DNA from 3 places in the Hyphomicrobium album genome. Region 2 is predicted to be linked to each of the others. Evidence: predicted binding sites of a transcription regulator. Region 2 holds the regulator's gene; each other region holds the start of a gene.
What was found. The regulator LexA, encoded in region 2, represses DNA repair genes until DNA is damaged. The targets are predictions, from matches to a motif close to TGTTCNNNNTGTGTTCNG.

Region 1: a site for LexA is predicted at 1,878-1,895, ahead of GIW81_RS12245 (YifB family Mg chelatase-like AAA ATPase). Genes of this name have one in related genera too.
Region 3: a site for LexA is predicted at 3,146-3,163, ahead of GIW81_RS07940 (ATP-dependent helicase). Genes of this name have one in related genera too.

What each region holds. Positions count from the first base shown of each region.
Region 1 is NZ_WMBQ01000002.1:10,870-16,522, reverse strand. Features, by position in the region: gene GIW81_RS12260 (FHA domain-containing protein) at 1-421, shown strand, start outside; gene GIW81_RS12255 (PP2C family protein-serine/threonine phosphatase) at 421-1,221, shown strand; gene GIW81_RS12250 (hypothetical protein) at 1,513-1,737, opposite strand; gene GIW81_RS12245 (YifB family Mg chelatase-like AAA ATPase) at 1,955-3,484, shown strand; gene GIW81_RS12240 (four helix bundle protein) at 3,491-3,874, shown strand; gene folD (bifunctional methylenetetrahydrofolate dehydrogenase/methenyltetrahydrofolate cyclohydrolase FolD) at 3,949-4,833, opposite strand; gene GIW81_RS12230 (DUF167 family protein) at 4,874-5,200, opposite strand; gene GIW81_RS12225 (YggT family protein) at 5,197-5,508, opposite strand; tRNA gene GIW81_RS12220 (tRNA-Ala) at 5,649-5,653, shown strand, end outside.
Region 2 is NZ_WMBQ01000001.1:711,113-716,765, reverse strand. Features, by position in the region: gene gltX (glutamate--tRNA ligase) at 1-8, opposite strand, end outside; gene GIW81_RS03460 (ComEC/Rec2 family competence protein) at 201-2,258, shown strand; gene lexA (transcriptional repressor LexA) at 2,252-2,956, opposite strand; gene GIW81_RS03450 (hypothetical protein) at 3,407-3,688, opposite strand; gene GIW81_RS03445 (hypothetical protein) at 4,028-4,375, shown strand; gene GIW81_RS03440 (molybdopterin molybdotransferase MoeA) at 4,691-5,653, opposite strand, start outside.
Region 3 is NZ_WMBQ01000001.1:1,634,705-1,640,357, reverse strand. Features, by position in the region: gene GIW81_RS07945 (tetratricopeptide repeat protein) at 1-649, shown strand, start outside; gene GIW81_RS07940 (ATP-dependent helicase) at 651-3,107, opposite strand; gene GIW81_RS07935 (AsmA family protein) at 3,549-5,653, shown strand, end outside.

The DNA.
Region 1 (5,653 bases), on a different contig from region 2:
GCCGCGGACCCAGCTCGTGCGCGGCAAGGTGCAGGTGAAGCGTGGCGAGTTCGAGCAGGACCCGGTTGTGGGCTGGCTGGTCATCGTCGGCGGCGCCGGAATGGGCAGCTTCCGCCCGATTTTCGAGGGTAACAACACCCTGGGCCGCGCCACGACCCAGCGCATCCCCCTGGATTTCGGCGATGACACGATTTCCTCGGAGGAGCAGGCCTATATCCGGTATGATTCGGCCGCACGATCTTTTCTTTTCGTGCCGAACCTAGCTAAGACCAATGTCGTTTCTATCAACGACAAGCGCCCCACCGGCGCGGTCGAGCTGAACCAGATGGACGTGATCACGATCGGGCGCACGCAGCTCGTTTTCGTGCCGTTCTGCGGGGCGGAATTCGACTGGGCCGAGCTGACCGATGCCAAGGACTGATGCAGCCGTTCGATCACGCCTCGCGCGCCACCAAGGGTGCGCGCGACTATCAGGAAGACTCCAGCGCCTTCTGGCCGCCCAAGGATAGGGCGGCCGGAACCGGCGACGTGCTGCCGACTGCGAACCAGACGCGGCTCGTCGCCGTGCTCGCCGACGGAATGGGTGGGCATACCGCGGGCGCGTTGGCGAGCCGCATGGTGTGCGACAGCTTCATCTCGGCCTACTCCGGTCTCAATGGCGCGCGGCCGGAGCGGCTCTTGAAGTCGCTCACTGCTGCCAACGATTCGATTGCCGCGCAGGTGCGGGCCAACCCCATGCTCGCCGGCATGGGCACGACGCTCGTCGCCGCGGTGTTCACCAACGAGGGCGTCGAGTGGGTCAGTGTCGGCGACAGTCCGCTGCTGCTGTTCCGGCGCGGCGAGATCGCGCTGTTGAACGAGGACCACTCGCTGGCGCCGGAACTCGACCGGCTCGCCGCGTTGGGGCGCATCACGCCCGAGCAGGCCAAGACCGACCCGCGCCGGCACATGCTGCGCTCCGCCGTCACCGGCGATGAGCTCGACCTCGTCGATGTTTCGCGCCGGCCGCTGGTGTTGGAGGACGGCGACTACGTCATCCTCGCCAGCGACGGCGTGCAGACGCTCGACATGACGGAGATCCAGCGCATCGTCTCGGCCTACGCCGACGACGGCGCCGAGTCGGTCGCCAACGCGCTCATCCGCGCCGTCGAGGCGATCCGCGATCCGCACCAGGACAACACGACGATCCTGGCCGTGCGGCCATTGCCCGTGCCGGCTTAGACGCCGCTCTCAAATGATAGCCGGCTTACGGAGCCGGGGGCGTCGTCGGTGTTGTCGCCGGAGGCGGCGTCGCGGCTGGCGAAGTCACCGGCGGAGTCTGGGTTGCGTACCAACCGATACCCAGCACAATGATCGCCGCAACTATCAGCAGAATTATTCTCTGGTCCATTGGATTTCTCGTGCCCTGATTGAAGGAGGGGGCAAAGCACACCTTATCAGGCCCGCGCCTGGACGACAAAGATAAGGTCAAACCAGTTCGAGGAGGCTTTGCCTACCTCCAACAGGCCGGGGTCAGTCGTCGTGGTCACACTCACGCTCCTCCCTGTAGTCGCCGTCGCGCTCCCATTCGCGCTCGACCTTGCAGTTGCCCACCCGGAACTCTTCCTCGTATTCGTCGTCGCTGACGTGCACGCGGTAGTCGCGGCGCCCGTGGCGGTCGTCCTCGTCCCGAGGATCGGCGGAAGCCGGAACGCTGAGCAGCATCAAGGCGGTCACAATCGCGAGTGCTGATTTCATTGGCGGGGTCCTCCTCAAGCTGGCGAACGCCCCGAGGCCGATATTGGTTCGCGCCGCTCCTGCAGAGCCGGTGCGCGACGTCGCATGGGTGAAAGTCGCGTTTGCATACGTGCGGGAGGTAGCTCGCCCGGAGCGCCTCGTGTTCCCATAATGTTCTTGAACGCTTGCCCGGCTAACGTTAAGGTTGCATAGGCCGTAGCGGCCTTATGGGCGGGCAATGTACGGCCAAATCTCCACCCTCGCGTTCGTCGGCATCGAGGCGCGACCCGTCGAGGTGCAGGTGCGCATCACGCCGGGCAAGGCCGCGTTCGTCATCGTCGGCCTCCCCGACAAAGCGGTGGCGGAAAGCTCCGAGCGCGTGCGCAACGCCCTGCACGCCGTCGGCCTCGGTCTTCCGTACAAGCACGTGACGGTGAACCTGGCGCCCGCAGACCTGCCGAAGGAAGGTAGCCAGTTCGATCTGCCGATCCTGCTCGCCATGATGGTGGCGATGGAAGCGGTGGCGCCTGACGCGGTCGCCGGCTACGCGGCGATCGGCGAGCTGGCGCTTGACGGCTCGATCCGCGCCGTGCCGGGCGCGTTGCCTGCCGCCATCGGCGCCAACGCCATGGGCAAGGGTCTCATCTGCCCGGCTGCCTGCGGCTCGGAAGCGGCATGGGCCGGCGAGGACGTCGACATCCTGGCGGCGCCGCACCTCCTGTCGCTGGTCAATCACTTCAAAGGGCTGCAGACGCTGGCGCGCCCGAAGGCGGCGCTCGATTCCACGCCATCGCAGCGTCCCGATCTCGCCGACGTCAAGGGACAGGAAAGCGCCCGGCGAGCGCTCGAAGTCGCCGCCGCCGGCGGACACAACCTCTTGATGATCGGACCTCCAGGCGCCGGCAAGTCGATGCTGGCGGCGCGGCTGCCGTCAATCCTGCCGCCGCTGACACCGGAGGAGATGCTTGACGTCTCGATGGTGCACAGCCTCGCCGGCGAGCTGATGGGCGGCAAGCTCGCCACCGAGCGCCCGTTCCGCGCGCCGCATCATTCGGCGAGCATGGCGGCACTGGTCGGCGGCGGCACGCGCCCCCGCCCCGGGGAGGTGAGCCTCGCGCACCTGGGCGTCCTGTTCCTCGACGAGCTCCCCGAGTTCCAGCCGGGCGTGCTCGACGCGCTGCGCCAGCCGCTCGAGACCGGCGAGACGGTGATCGCGCGCGCCAACCATCGCATCCAATACCCATCGCGCATCCAACTCGTCGCGGCGATGAACCCGTGCAAGTGCGGCGGCGGTGGCCCTGGGGTCACCTGCCGGCGTGGCGAGCGCTGCGCCGCCGAGTACCAGGCGCGCATCTCCGGGCCGCTGCTCGACCGCATCGATCTGCAGATCGAGGTGCCGGCGGTGAGCGCGGCAGACCTCATCCTGCCGTCACCAACAGAGGGGAGTGCAGAGGTGCGCGCCCGCGTGAGCCGGGCGCGCGAGGTGCAGCGGGCGCGGTTCCTCAAGCTCGGCGCCAAGGGCATGCGCACGAATGCGGAGTGCGCGGGCCGCATGCTCGAAGACGTCGCTCAACCGGACGCGGACGGCGCCGCGCTGTTGCGTCAGGCGGCGGATGCCCTGCAGCTTTCGGCGCGCGGCTTCCACCGCACGCTGCGCGTGGCGCGTACGCTGGCCGATCTCGATGGCGAGGAAGGCATCGGCCGCATGCACGTCGCCGAGGCGCTGAGCTATCGCGGCGAGACGCTGAGACAGCGGAGCGCAGCGTAGTGGGCATTGGGCAATCGCCTGCAGACGATCGTATCTCACCGCGACTTGCGCGTCTGGCAGGAGGCTATGGGATTGGCGGAGGCCACATACCGCACCGTCGCAGATGCGCCATCACGTTGGAGGTTCGCTTTGGCGGATCAGGCGATTCGCGCGGCAGCTTCTGTGCCAGCCAACATCGCCGAAGGATACGGTCGGAACAGCCCGGGCTCCTATGTTCAATTTCTCAAGGTCGCTCGCGGCTCGCTGAACGAACTCGACACGCACATCCTGCTCGCACAAAGAGTTGGAGCCTTCGACAGTGAGCAGGCAGCTCGCTTACTCGAACAGTCGGAGCGGGTTGGAAAAATGCTCAACGCGCTCATCAAGTCGGTGCGGTCAACGGTTAAGTGAACAAAGAGAGGGCAGCCGCCGAATGGCATACCGCCCCCACTAGTGCCCATTGCCTGCTGCCCTATTGCCTGGATTTAGGCGGCAAGCGCCTTCAGGCCACGCTGCATCAGCGCCGCCTCGACCGTATTCTTCAGCAAGCAAGCGATGGTCATCGGGCCGACGCCGCCCGGCACCGGCGTGATCGCGCCCGCCACCTTGGCGGCACTCGCATATTCGACATCGCCGACGATCTTGCCCTTGCCGTCCTCTTTGACGATGCGGTTGATGCCGACGTCGATGACGATGGCACCCGGCTTGATCCAGTCGCCCTTCACGAACTCCGGCTTGCCGATGGCGGCGACGACGAGGTCGGCGCGGCGCACCACGTCAGGCAGATCCTTGGTGCGCGAGTGGGCGATGGTCACCGTGCAGTTCTCGCGCAGCAGAAGCTGCGCCATCGGCTTGCCGACGATGTTGGAGCGGCCGACGACCACCGCGTCGAGGCCAGACAGGTCGTGCTTCACCGACTTCGCCAGGATGATCGAGCCGACGGGCGTGCACGGCGCCAGCGCCCGCTCGCCGATCGACAGGCGCCCGACGTTCATCGGATGGAAACCGTCGACGTCCTTCATCGGGTCGATCAGCTCCAGCACCTTGTTTGAGTCCATGTGTTTGGGCAGCGGCATCTGCACCAGGATGCCGTTGATGTTGGGGTCGGCGTTGAGCTTGGCGACGAGGTCGAGCACCACCTGCTCCGGCGTATCCTCGGCCAGCTTGTGCTCGAACGACTGCATGCCCGTCTCGACGGTCTGCGCCGCCTTGTTGCGCACGTAGACCTTGCTCGCCGGGTCCTCGCCCACCAGCACCACGGCGAGGCCGGGCACGAAACCGTGCTGCGCCTTGAGGCGCGCGACGTCGGCGGCCACATCGGCGCGCACCTTGGCGGCGATGGCTTTGCCGTCAATGGCGTAAGCAGTCATAGAAAAGCGTCCTCCCTCGGATCGATCGTTGTGCCAGCAGTCATGAAGCCCCGGCGAGCTTGGCCATGAGGCGCCGCTCGAGGCAATCCGTTTCCCCACTGATGGTGAGCGACTTGATGCGGGATTTTCCGCCCGCAGTCACGCGCACCGAGCTCTTCGGCACGTCCAGCCAGCGGGCGATGAGCTTTTCCACCGCCGCGTTGGCCTCGCCCTCGGCCGGCACCGCGCGGACGCGGGTGGCCAGCGCCTGCCCCTCCGCGCTCGGGATGACGCCGTCGACGCCTTCTATCGACGATTTCGGCGTAAGGCGCACGCGCACGATGACGCACCCTTTTCCTGCCCGCCACGGTTGCTCGGCGATGGTCAAGGCGCCCCTACGATGACCGGAATTAGTACCTGGCTGATCAGACCCTGCACGAAAAAGCAGGCGAGCAGCAGCACGATGGGCGATATGTCAATGGCGCCGAGGCTTGGCAGAGTATTGCGGATGGGACGCAACAGCGGCTCGGTGACTGCGTTAATCCCTTGCCAGATGGCCCGGACAGTCGGGTTGTACGGGTTGACGACGCCGAAGGCCATGAGCCAGCTCAGGATTACGCTGGCGATGATCACGTAGACGTAAAGCTGGATCAGGTAGCTGATGAAAGTGAGCAAGTAGACGAGTAGCTCGATCATATGGGAATTCGCCTCCATCCAGCGTGGCAAACCAGACGTGTAGCGTCGCCCGGGGTGGGCGGCAAGCTGCTGGGCAAGCCGCGGACAGGCCATTTCTTGACAAGATTCGGGGTGGCCCTCTAAATGCCGCCGAACTGCCCGGGGC
Region 2 (5,653 bases):
TCGGTCATCTTGTTATCGATTGCCGTTGAGATGCGGGATTGAGCTTGGCGATGTAGCATGCCTGAGCGGGGCGGTTAAGGGGCGGCAGGGTTCGGGGATGTTCGGTAGGGCAGGCATGGACGGCGGCGGCGCTCTGGCGCCGCTGGAACGCCGCCTCGAGGCCGAGCAGGAACGCTGGTTCTGCTGGCTGCCGGTGCTCCTTGGATGCGGCATCGGGGCGTATTTCGCGCTGCCCGTCGAACCGTCGCTGGTGCTCGCTCTGGTTCCCTTGGTCGTCATGCTCGCCTGGCGCGGGGCGCGCACGGGGCGGGGGACGCTCGGCTCGCTGCTCGTTGCAGCGCTGCTGGCGGCAAGCGTCGGCTTCGCGCTCGCCAAAATCCGCGTCGAATGGGTGCGGGCACCGGTGCTGGAGCGGCAGATCAACAGCGCCGAGGTGCACGGCTGGGTCGAGCAGGTCGAGCCCAAGGCGGGGGGGTGGGCAGCGGTTCACCCTCCGTGTCGTGGCGCTGGGCGACCTGGCGGTGGCGGCGCGGCCGGCACGGGTGCGCGTCTCGCTCACACGCGCGACGCCGGAGGTTGCGGCAGGGACCGCGGTGCACTTGCGCGCGACGCTGATGCCGCCGTCCGAGCCGGCGCTGCCCGGCGACTACGACTTCGGGCGGCAGGCGTGGTTCGCGGGCATCGGCGCGGTCGGCTATTCGCTGTCGGCGCCGGTGGTCGATGCGAATGCGGGCGATCCGCCATTGGATTTGCGGCTGTGGGCCTGGGTGCAGCGCCTGCGCCAGGGTATAGGCGCGCGCATCGCCGCGGCGCTGCCGGGAGAACGCGGCGCCATCGCCACGGCGCTGATCACCGGCGAGCGCGGCGGCATCTCGGAGGCGACGAACGAGGCGTTTCGCGACAGCGGCATCCTGCACATCCTGTCGATCTCCGGCTTCCACATGGCGATCATGGCGGGCTCGGTGTTCTTCATCGTGCGCTTGGGGCTCGCGTGCTTCCCAGCTATTGCGCTGCGCTATCCGATCAAGAAATGGGCCGCGGCTGCGGCGCTGATCGCCGCATTGGCGTATCTGATGATCTCCGGCGCGGCCTTCGCAACGGTGCGCTCGACGATCATGATCGGCATCATGTTCCTGGCCGTTCTGCTCGACCGGCCGGCGCTTGCCTTGCGCAACGTTGTGCTGGCCGCGACGCTTATCCTCATCGCGTTTCCCGAAAGCCTGTTCGACGTCGGCTTCCAGATGTCGTTTGCCGCGGTGCTGGCGCTGGTCGCGGTGTACGAGGCCCTGCGCCAGCGCGATCTCTGGGCGTCGCTGATGGAGGGCGGTGCGGGACGGCTCGCCGTGTTCTTTGCCGGTATCGTGCTGTCGACTCTAATAGCCAGCGCCGCGGTGGCGCCGTTCGCCGCCTATCACTTCCACAAGAGCCAGCAGTTCGCCGTCATCGCCAACCTCATCGCCCTGCCGGTGTGCAACCTGCTGGTCATGCCGGCGGCTCTGGCGGCGCTGGTCGCCATGCCGTTCGGGCTCGAAGCCTATCCGCTCTGGGTGATGGGCTGGGGCATCGACGCGATGGTGTGGACGGCGCGTCGCGTGGCGGAGCTGCCGGGCGCGGTGCTCCCGGTTCCGGCGATGCCGACGCTGGCGTTCCTGCTGATGGTGGCGGGTGGTTTGTGGCTGATGCTGTGGCAGACGCGCTGGCGCTTCGCCGGCGTGGCGCTGATCGCCGGCGGGGTTGCCCTGGCACCGACGCTGCCGGCCCCCGACATTCTCATCGGCAGCGACGGGGAGCTTGTCGCCGTACGCGGGGAGGGGGGCGTGTTGTCGGCAATCGGCGCGCGCAGCGCCAACTTCGAGCTGGAGCGCTGGCTCGAGCACGATGGCTCACCGGGTGCCGTCGAGGAGGCGGCTAAAGCGCGGGCCTTCACCTGCGACGGCATCGGCTGCCGCTCCCGGGTGAAAGGCCTCGACGTGGCGGTGGCACGACATCCCGCGGCCTTCGCCGAGGACTGCCGACGGGCGGCGATCCTCGTTTCACCCCTGGTCAGTCCGCGCGGCTGCGCCACGCCCAAGACGGTTGTCGATTTCTTCGCCGCGCGCCGCGAGGGCACGCACGCGCTCTATATCGGCGCCGACGGCAGCATCCGTGTCGAAACGGTCGCCCGGACGCGCGGCACCCGCCCCTGGTCGATGCCGGCCCGGCGCGGCGCACCCGCCGGGTTCGACCCGGAGGGGCGGCGCACCGCCGGCCTTCAGTAGCGGCGCATCAACCCGACGAGGCGCCCCTGGATGTCGACCTGATCGGGGCCGAAGATGCGCGTCTTGAACTCGGGGTTGGCGGCTTCGAGGGCGATGGTGGTGCCCTTCTTGCGTAGCCGCTTGAGGGTAGCCTCCTCCTGATCCACCAGGGCGACGACGATGTCGCCGTTCTCGGCGGTGTCGCAGCGGCGGATGATCACCGTGTCGCCGTCGAGAATACCCGCCTCGATCATCGAGTCGCCCTTCACCTCGAGGGCGAAATGCTCGCCGTTGGTGAGGAGGTCCGGCGGGCAGGCGATGTCGTGGCTGTGGTTCTGGATGGCGCTGATCGGGGTGCCGGCGGCGATGCGGCCCATGACCGGCACCGACACCGTGCGGCTGTCGATCATAGTCGAGGGCGGCGTAGACAATTCGCGGCTGCGGCTGCCCTCGATGACACTCGGTTGGAAGCCGGCGCGCTTGGGCACGGCGGGGGTCGTCTGGTTTTCGGGAAGGCGAATGACTTCGATAGCGCGGGCCCGGTGGGGAAGGCGGCGGATGAAGCCGCGCTCGACGAGGGCCGTGATCAGCCGGTGGATGCCGGACTTGGACTTCAGGTCGAGTGCATCCTTCATCTCGTCGAAGGACGGCGGCACGCCTTTGTCCTGCATGCGCGCGTGGATGAAGAGCAGCAGCTCTTTTTGTTTTTCGGTGAGCATCAAGCCTCCTGGTGCTCGGCCGGCGGGGCGCTCCTTCCAGGTTGTCTGGACAAAGCGTGAACGTACCCTAGCCGTTCCTTAAGCGTTCCGCAAGAGGGGTTGGGTGCTGTCCGTATTTGCTGGAAAACGTCCTAATTTGCCTTGGGGATGTTCTTGTCGGTGGGCCACGCGATAACCATGTCCTCCCCGCGTTTGCAGAGGAGCTAACATGCTACGTCTTCAGGCGCCGGAAACATGCCGCCCCCGAGACGTCAATAGCGTTGAAGGATAAGCGGGATAACCACGCCCTCCCGGTTTGAACCCGTCAGTGAGGATGGGGAGAGGGGTCCATGACGTGGGCTTCTGGTAAATAGGCGAAAGCGCTGTCGGAATTGACCCCCTCACTGGGAATATTTTCGGCGGTTCTTAGCCGCCAGACAGGAGCCCCGGTCACAAGCCGGGGCTCATTGCTTAGATGTCGTCGTATTCGCCAGGTTTCGTGGATTTTTCCGCCAGAATTTCCTTGTCGAACTCAAGCTTGCGGACGAGCCGTTCGATCTCCTTCACGCCCACCGGGCCAGTCACGATAACCTCGAAATCGGCCTCACTCGATAGGATGCCCTTCAACAAAGTTCGCTCGCCTTCCATCTTCTCGCGCTCCTTCTTCGGAGGCGCGCTGTGTGAGGGCGACGTCCGTGGCTGAACCGCCGGGACCTCGTCGCTCGCATCGTCCTCCAACTCGTCAGGAGCCACGTCTGCGCACCACGCCGGCCGCTGCGCTTGGGCTCACCGACCATGCGTGGTCGATTGCCGAACTGATCGAAGGCGCGGTGCAGGGAGAAGTTGAGCCCGCGCCCGGTCGTCGCGTCGGACGGTTCCGGGTGATTGAGGGTGGCCAATCTTGACCGTTTAGGGGAAAGGCTTGAGACTCCGATTCGTGAACGAAAAGAGCCGCTCGCGGGGCACGCGCAGCGGCTCTTACGATCACTTCCCCTACCTGGCTCGGCAAGGGTGAATCAGTAGCTTCACGATTCAGTCTCGCGTCTCTCGTGCGTGTGGTCAAGCCCGAGCCGCGCAACGTGGAGATATGAAATGCTGAAGAACTCTGGCCTGAGCGGCCCCTGTGCACTGACATACGCAGACATCAATCGCAACGTTCAGCAAGGTCGCCCGGGCAACTATGTTGCGGGCGACCTTAATGAGCACGGCGGAATTACTGTTGAACGCGCCGGTCGGTCTGATCACGACGTACACGGGCGCCTGCAAGACTACATCGGCGTGTATCGCTACTTTAAATTCGGTTATGCACAGTCAGCGCGAGAGGCCTTCGAAAAGGAATGCCGCCTCTATCATGACTTCGATCCGCCGGATAACGCCATCCACCCCGATCGGCCTAACGGGACTAACTGGATGTGCCCTTGCTGCGTGATCTTTGATTGATGTCCGGACCCAGCATCTGCAAGACATCGGAAAGTGCAGCATAGTAGCCATGATGCCAGTACGCCTGTTCGGGTGTACTGGCATTCAAATGCTTCTGATCGGCCGCCACGTACGGAGCCTCATCGGCAAGCCACCTCTTCAGCTTGTCGCGGCGCTTTCCCAGACGTCCAACTATCTTTTGATTTTCCAAACCCATCCCCCGCGAACGCTCACGTTGAGCCGAAGTTCCTCAACGAAGGCCTAAGGACCGAGTGTCCTAAGTCGAAAACGCGGCTGGCCTAATTCACCCAGCACCAGGGGTTGTATTTCCGGCTCTCAGAAGTCGAGCGGGAGAACGCGCACGGTGTCGCCCGGTGCAGCGGCGGGGGCGTCGGGCGGGCGCACGATGAGCACATCGGCAGCGGCAAGCGCCGACATGTGGGAGCTGTCCTGCGAGGCGAGGGCCGTGACGCGCGGCAGGGCGCCGGCGACGCGCTCCAGCGTGCCACGCATGTAGTGCTGGCGCGGCCCGTTCGCCTCCATGGGGTGCGCCAGCACCGCGGCCCGCTCGTCGAGCGGCGCGTCCGTGCGCCCCAGCAGGCGGAACATCAGCGGCACCAGGAAAAGGCGCGCGGCGATCAGGCAGGACAGCGGGTTGCCGGGCAGGCCGAGGACGCGCTGGGCGGCGAGACGGCCGAAGAGCATGGGCTTGCCGGGGCGGACGGCGACCTTCCAGAAATCGAGGGCCAGCCCGCGGGCTTCCAGCGCCGGCTTGACCAGGTCGCGGTCGCCCACCGAGGCGCCGCCGATGGTCACCAGAATGTCGGCGTCGGCCGCGGTGGCGAGTTTGGCCTGCAAGTCTTCGAGCGTGTCGGCGGCAATGCCGAGCAGCCACGGTTCCCCGCCGAAGCGGCGGACGAGCGCCGCCAGGCCGTAGGGGTTGGACGACACGATCTGCCCCGGCCCGGGCGTGCGGCCGGGCTCGACCAGCTCGTCGCCGGTGGCGAGGATGGCGACGACGGGGGCGCGGCGCACGCTGATTCCGGCGTTGCCGCCGGCCGCAGCCAGCGTGATCGCCGAGGCATCGAGCAGGCGTCCGGCGCGCAGGAGCGTGTCGCCGATACGGAAATCGTCCCCGGCCCGGCGAATATTGGCGCCTGGCTTGGCCGCCTCGCGCACGGTGAGGCTGTCGCCGGCGCGCTCCGTATCCTCCTGGATGACGACGGCATCGGCGCCCTGGGGCACGCTGGCGCCGGTGAAGATGCGCACCGTTTGGCTCGGCCCGACCTCGCCCGCGAA
Region 3 (5,653 bases), 920 kb from region 2:
CTACGAGCGCGCCTTGGCGATCGATCCGGACAGCGCCTTTACCTACAACAATCGCGGCTACGCATTCCAGCTCATGGGCGACGACGACCGGGCACTCGCCGACTATTCGCGCGCGATTGATATCGAGCCCGTCTCTCCCATCTCCTATCTGAACCGCGCCGGCGTGCACTATCGGCGCGACGACTACGCCCGGGCGACCGAAGACTTCACCAAAGCCACCGAACTACCGCTGATCGAAGCAAAGCTCGGCAATGCCTTCGGCGGCCGCGCCAACTGCTGGCTGATGCTAAGCGAGTGGGATAAGGCGCTCGCCGATTACACGCGCGCCATCGAGCTGAACCCCGACTATGTCGACAACTACCGCTATCGCTCGCAGCTCTACGAGCACAAAGACGACTCCACCGCCGCGATTGCCGACCTCGATCGCGCCATCGCCATCGCCGGTGGCGACGCCGATCTCTTCAAGCGGCGTGCGTACATCTATAATTCGCTGGGTGACAGGCGGCGCGCCCTGTCGGATATCGACACCGCCATCGGCATGGATCCGAAGGATGCCGAGCTGTTTATCGGCCGCGGCATCATAAATCTGTGCCTTATGCGCCTCCGGTCGGCCGTCGCCGACCTGTGGTGCGCCTGGAAGCTCCTTTGAGCTAAGCGCGGTCGACGAAGCTGTCGACGACGCGCTTGCGGCCCGCCTCGTCGAACTCGATGGTCAGCTTGTTGCCGTCTACGTCGGTCACCGTGCCGGTGCCGAACTTCTGGTGCGTGACCCGCTCGCCGCGCTTGTAGCTCGCCTGCTCGCTGGACGAGGCGACAAGCTCGCCCTCGATGGTCTGCGGCCCGCGCTTTTTGCGCTGGTCCGCCGGGTTCCACTTCGTCGGTTGCTCACGCGTGCGCTCCTGCGCCCGCTGCCAGCCGGGCGTGTCGTAGTGGCCCTCGAACGGCTCGGCCTCATCGAAGCGGCTGCGGCCGTAGCCGGCGCGGCCGAACGTGCCGCCAAAATTCTGATACGCGCCACCGAACGGCATCTTCGCTTCCGCTACCTCGACGTGCGCCTCGGGTAGCTCGTCGACGAAGCGCGACGGAAGCGCCGACTGATAGAGCCCGCGGTTGCGCCGGTTCTGCGCGAACGACACCTTGGCGATGCGCTTGGCGCGCGTCAGCCCGACATAGGCGAGGCGCCGCTCCTCCTCCAGACCCGCCTGCCCGCTCTCGTCGAGCGAGCGCTGGTGCGGAAAGAGACCCTCCTCCCAGCCGGGCAGGTAGACGACCTCGAACTCGAGGCCCTTGGCGCCGTGCAGAGTCATCAGCGATACGCGCTGGCCGTCACCCGCCTGGTCGACGTCCATGACGAGGCTGACGTGCTCGAGGAAGCCCTCGAGCGATTCGAACTCGTGCATGAAGCGCACAAGCTCCTTGAGGTTCTCCAGCCGCGATTGCGCCTGCGGGCTCTTGTCCGCCTGCCACATCGCCGTGTAGCCGGACTCATCGAGGATCAGCTCGGCCAGCTCGGTGTGCTTCATGTGGCGGATATGGCCGCGCCAGCGCTCGAAGCTCGCCAGGAGATCGGTAAGCGACTTGCGGGCCTTGCCCGGTAGCTCCTCGGTTTCGACGATGAGCTGCGCCGCCTGGTACATCGGGATCGAGCGCGCCCGCCCCAGCTCGTGCACGCGCTTGACCGACGTGTCGCCGAGGCCGCGCTTCGGGACGTTGACGACGCGCTCGAACTTCAGGTCGTTCGCCGGATTGGCAGTTATCTCGAGATAGGCGATCGCGTCCTTGATTTCCTGGCGCTCATAGAAGCGCGGACCACCGATGACCCGATACGGCAGGCCGAGCGTGATGAAGCGATCCTCGAAGGCGCGCATCTGGAACGAGGCGCGCACCAAGATCGCCACCTCGTTGAGCGGCTGATTGGAGCGCTTCTGCATCGCCTCGATGTCGTCGCCGATGCTGCGCGCTTCCTCCTCGTCGTCCCACACCGCCGTGACCGTCACCTTCGTGCCGTGCTCGCCGTCGGTAAACAGCGTCTTGCCGAGGCGCCCCTGATTGGCCGAGATGAGCCCGGCGGCGGCGCCGAGGATGTGGCCGGTCGAACGGTAGTTGCGTTCGAGCCGAATGACGCGCGCCCCGGGGAAATCCTTCTCGAAGCGCAAGATGTTGTCGACCTCCGCGCCGCGCCAGCCGTAGATCGACTGGTCGTCGTCGCCGACGCAGCAGATGTTGGGCGAGCCCTGCGCCAACAGCCGCAGCCACAAATATTGGGCGACGTTGGTGTCCTGGTACTCGTCGACGAGGATGTAGCGGAAACGGCGCTGATAGTCGGCGAGCACGTCGGGGTGGTCGGCAAAGAGGCGGATGTTCTCCAGCAGCAGATCGCCGAAATCGCAGGCATTGAGCTCCTTTAGGCGGCGCTGATAGGCGGCATAGAGCTGCGCGCCCTTGCCGGCGGCAAAGCCAAACGCCTCTCCCGCCGGTACCTTTTCGGGTACCAGTCCGCGATTCTTCCATCCGTCGATCAGCCCGGCGAGCTGGCGTGCCGGCCAGCGGTCCTTGTCGAGGCCTTCCACCTCGATCACCTGCTTCAACAGGCGGATCTGGTCGTCGGTGTCGAGGATGGTGAAACCGGATTTCAGCCCGACGAGCTCCGCATGCCGGCGCAGGATCTTGACGCCAATCGAGTGGAACGTGCCGAGCCACGGCATGCCCTCGACTGCTCCGCCGACCAAAAGGCCGACGCGCTCCTTCATCTCCCGTGCCGCCTTGTTGGTGAAGGTGACGGACAGAACCTGGCCGGGGAAGGCGCGGTGCGTCGCCAGGATGTGGGCGATGCGCGTCGTCAGCACCCGCGTCTTTCCGGTTCCGGCGCCGGCGAGCACCAGCACCGGACCGTCGAGCGCTTCCACCGCCGCCCGTTGCTCAGGATTGAGCCCGTCGAGGTAGGGCGTGGGCGTGGTCGCTGGCGCGGCGCCCTGCAGGGCGCGCGCCGAGATCGACTGGCGCGCGGGGTGGGCCGGCGGCAGATCGAACGGCGGATCATCATCATTGCTTACGGGCGGGCTGCCCGCCGACTCTGCCGGTACCTGCGGACGCCCCGCGGGCGGCAGGTCAAACGGGAGTTCGTCCGCGTCCTCCGGTGGAGCCGCGTTCGCCAAATGTTTTCCGCTTTGCGCCATGCTTCCGAACTATAACACCCGGCCCCGCGCGGCAACGGTTGCGCTGCCTCCGCCCACACCCAGATATGGGGTTCGCAGCGGCCAAATGAACGCCCGGCGGCGGCCCGCGGAGACGCCAAAATCTCCCGCGTTGCCGCCATTTTTCTGTTGCTAGGCCGTGAAATCGTCCTTCCATCGTGATCAAGACGAGGCAAAGCGAATAAGCTAGAGTGCGCCGCGATCGAAGCGGGTGGCAGATGACGAGGCTGATCAGCCCGTTGCCGCGAATGGACGACATAAATTAGGGGCATGCCGGCGGGGCGCTGTCGCGTCATCAACGCCGCGATTTCTGGCAGAGAGGGCCGAATGCCGTTCGGGCCCCTGAAAGGTTAGATGAATAACGGGCTTCTTTATATTGCGGGGCTGATCTCGCTGGCCCTCGCGGCGCTGTTTGCCGTTCCCTATTTCATCGACTGGAACGGCTATCGCGGCGTGTTCGAGGAGGAGGCGACACGCATTCTCGGGCGCGAAGTCCGTGTCGGCGGCGACGTCAACGTGCGCCTGCTGCCGTCGCCCTACGTGAGCTTTGAGAAGTTGCGCATCGCCGACCCGTCCGGCACCACCGGCGAGCCGTTCTTCCGCGCCGAAAGCTTCACGATGCGCCTCTCCGCGCCGCCGCTCCTGAAAGGCATCATCGAGGCCAACGAGATCGTACTGGAAAAGCCGGTGCTGCGCCTCGCGGTCGATTCCGAAGGCGCCGGTAACTGGCGCAGCTTTTCCGTCGCGGCCGGGTCGCTGCCGTTCGTTCCTGCGGGCGTGACCCTGCAATCGGTCAAGATCGCCGACGGGACGGTGGCCTTCCACGGTCCGCGCGGCATCGGCTTCGCCGAGCTCGGCGGCCTCAACGGCGAGTTGAAGGCCGAATCGATTCAAGGACCGTTCGCGTTCAAGGGAACGACCAACTGGCGCGAAACCGAGCGCGAGGTGCGCATCGCCACCGGCACCACCGAGGCCGACGGCAGCATCCGCTTCAAGGCGACGGTTCGCGCAACTTCAGGCAACTCCGGAACGTACGCTCTCGATGGACGGCTTGAGGACCTCAAGGGCCGTCCGCGCATCGACGGCGAGATAACCGCCAAGGTGGAGCTCGCGTCGGAAACGTTCGCGGCGGCTGCGGAGCCTGCTCCCGCCGGTGTACGCGGCAAGAAGGAAGCGCCGCTTATCGACTTCAAGGCGCGCGTCGCCGGCGATGCAAAGGGCTTGCGCGTCGACGGCATCACGCTTTCCTTCGAGCACGTCGGCCAACCCCAGCTCATTGCCGGCTCGGCGACGGCGGAGTGGCAGGACAATCTCAATGTCGAGATGGCCTTGTCGTCGCGCTGGCTAGATCTCGACAAGGTGGCGACATCGCGCGAGAGCGCCGGCAGTCCGTTCGATACGGCGCGCAATTTCATCTCGGCGATGATGGAGGCGCTACCCAAGAATGCCGACAGCAAGGTCGCCTTCGACCTCGACCAGGCAACCCTCGGCGGCGACGCGGTCAGCAACATCAAACTCGAGGTCGCGCGCAAGCAGGGCGCGCTGCTGCTCAACAATCTGCGCGCCGGGCTGCCCGGCGGCGCCAAGCTGGCCATGGACGGCGCGGTCGCCGACGCTGCGACCGGGCAGGCTTTCAGCGGCGACCTGACCCTGCACGGGACGAGCCTTGCACGCTTCCTCGATTGGGCGACGAAGGACAAGGCGCTGGCGGAGGAGCTCCGCAACGATGGCCCCTTCTCGCTGCAAGGGCGCCTCGCTATGAGTGAGCGCGGCATCGACCTAACCGACGCGGGTGCCGAATTCGGCGGTCGGCCGATCACCGGTGAAATGCGTTACGCCAAGAAGGAGCGGCCGCGCCTTTCGGTGTCCCTGGAAGGCGCGGAAATCGAAGCGGGGGAGTTCTGGCCCACGGGCGTCGGTGCGTTCAAGCGCATCGTGGCGGGCGGGAGCGAAGCGCCGGGCGAGGCAAAGTTCGCCTGGCTCGATCCCAATACGACCGACCTGCACCTGCGGGTGCGCACCGGACAGCTCGTTGCTGGGCAAAGTCACTTGCGGGACGTCGACCTCGACGTCGGCATCGAGCAGGGGCGCCTCAGTCTGCGCGCTGGCAAGTTCGCCACCGAGGACGGCCTAAGCGTCGAGTTGCAAGGCGACGTCGCCGACGCTCTCAAGAGTCCGCGCGGGGCGGTCCAGTGGGTCGTCGCGGCGCCAACGCGTGAGACCTTTGCCACGCTGGTCGGTTTGTTCGACCTTCCCGAGGATGCGCGCCGCAAGGCGGACGCGTTCGCAACGCTTGCGCCCATGCGCGTCGCCGGCAGCTTGCAGCTCGGCGTGCGCAAGCCGGGTGCGGGCGACATTGCCGCCGACGGCCGGGTGCAGAACGGTGGCCGGCTCGTTGCCAGCGCGCTGCTCGATGGTGGCCTCGGTAATTGGCGTGCGGCCCCGGCAGATATCACGCT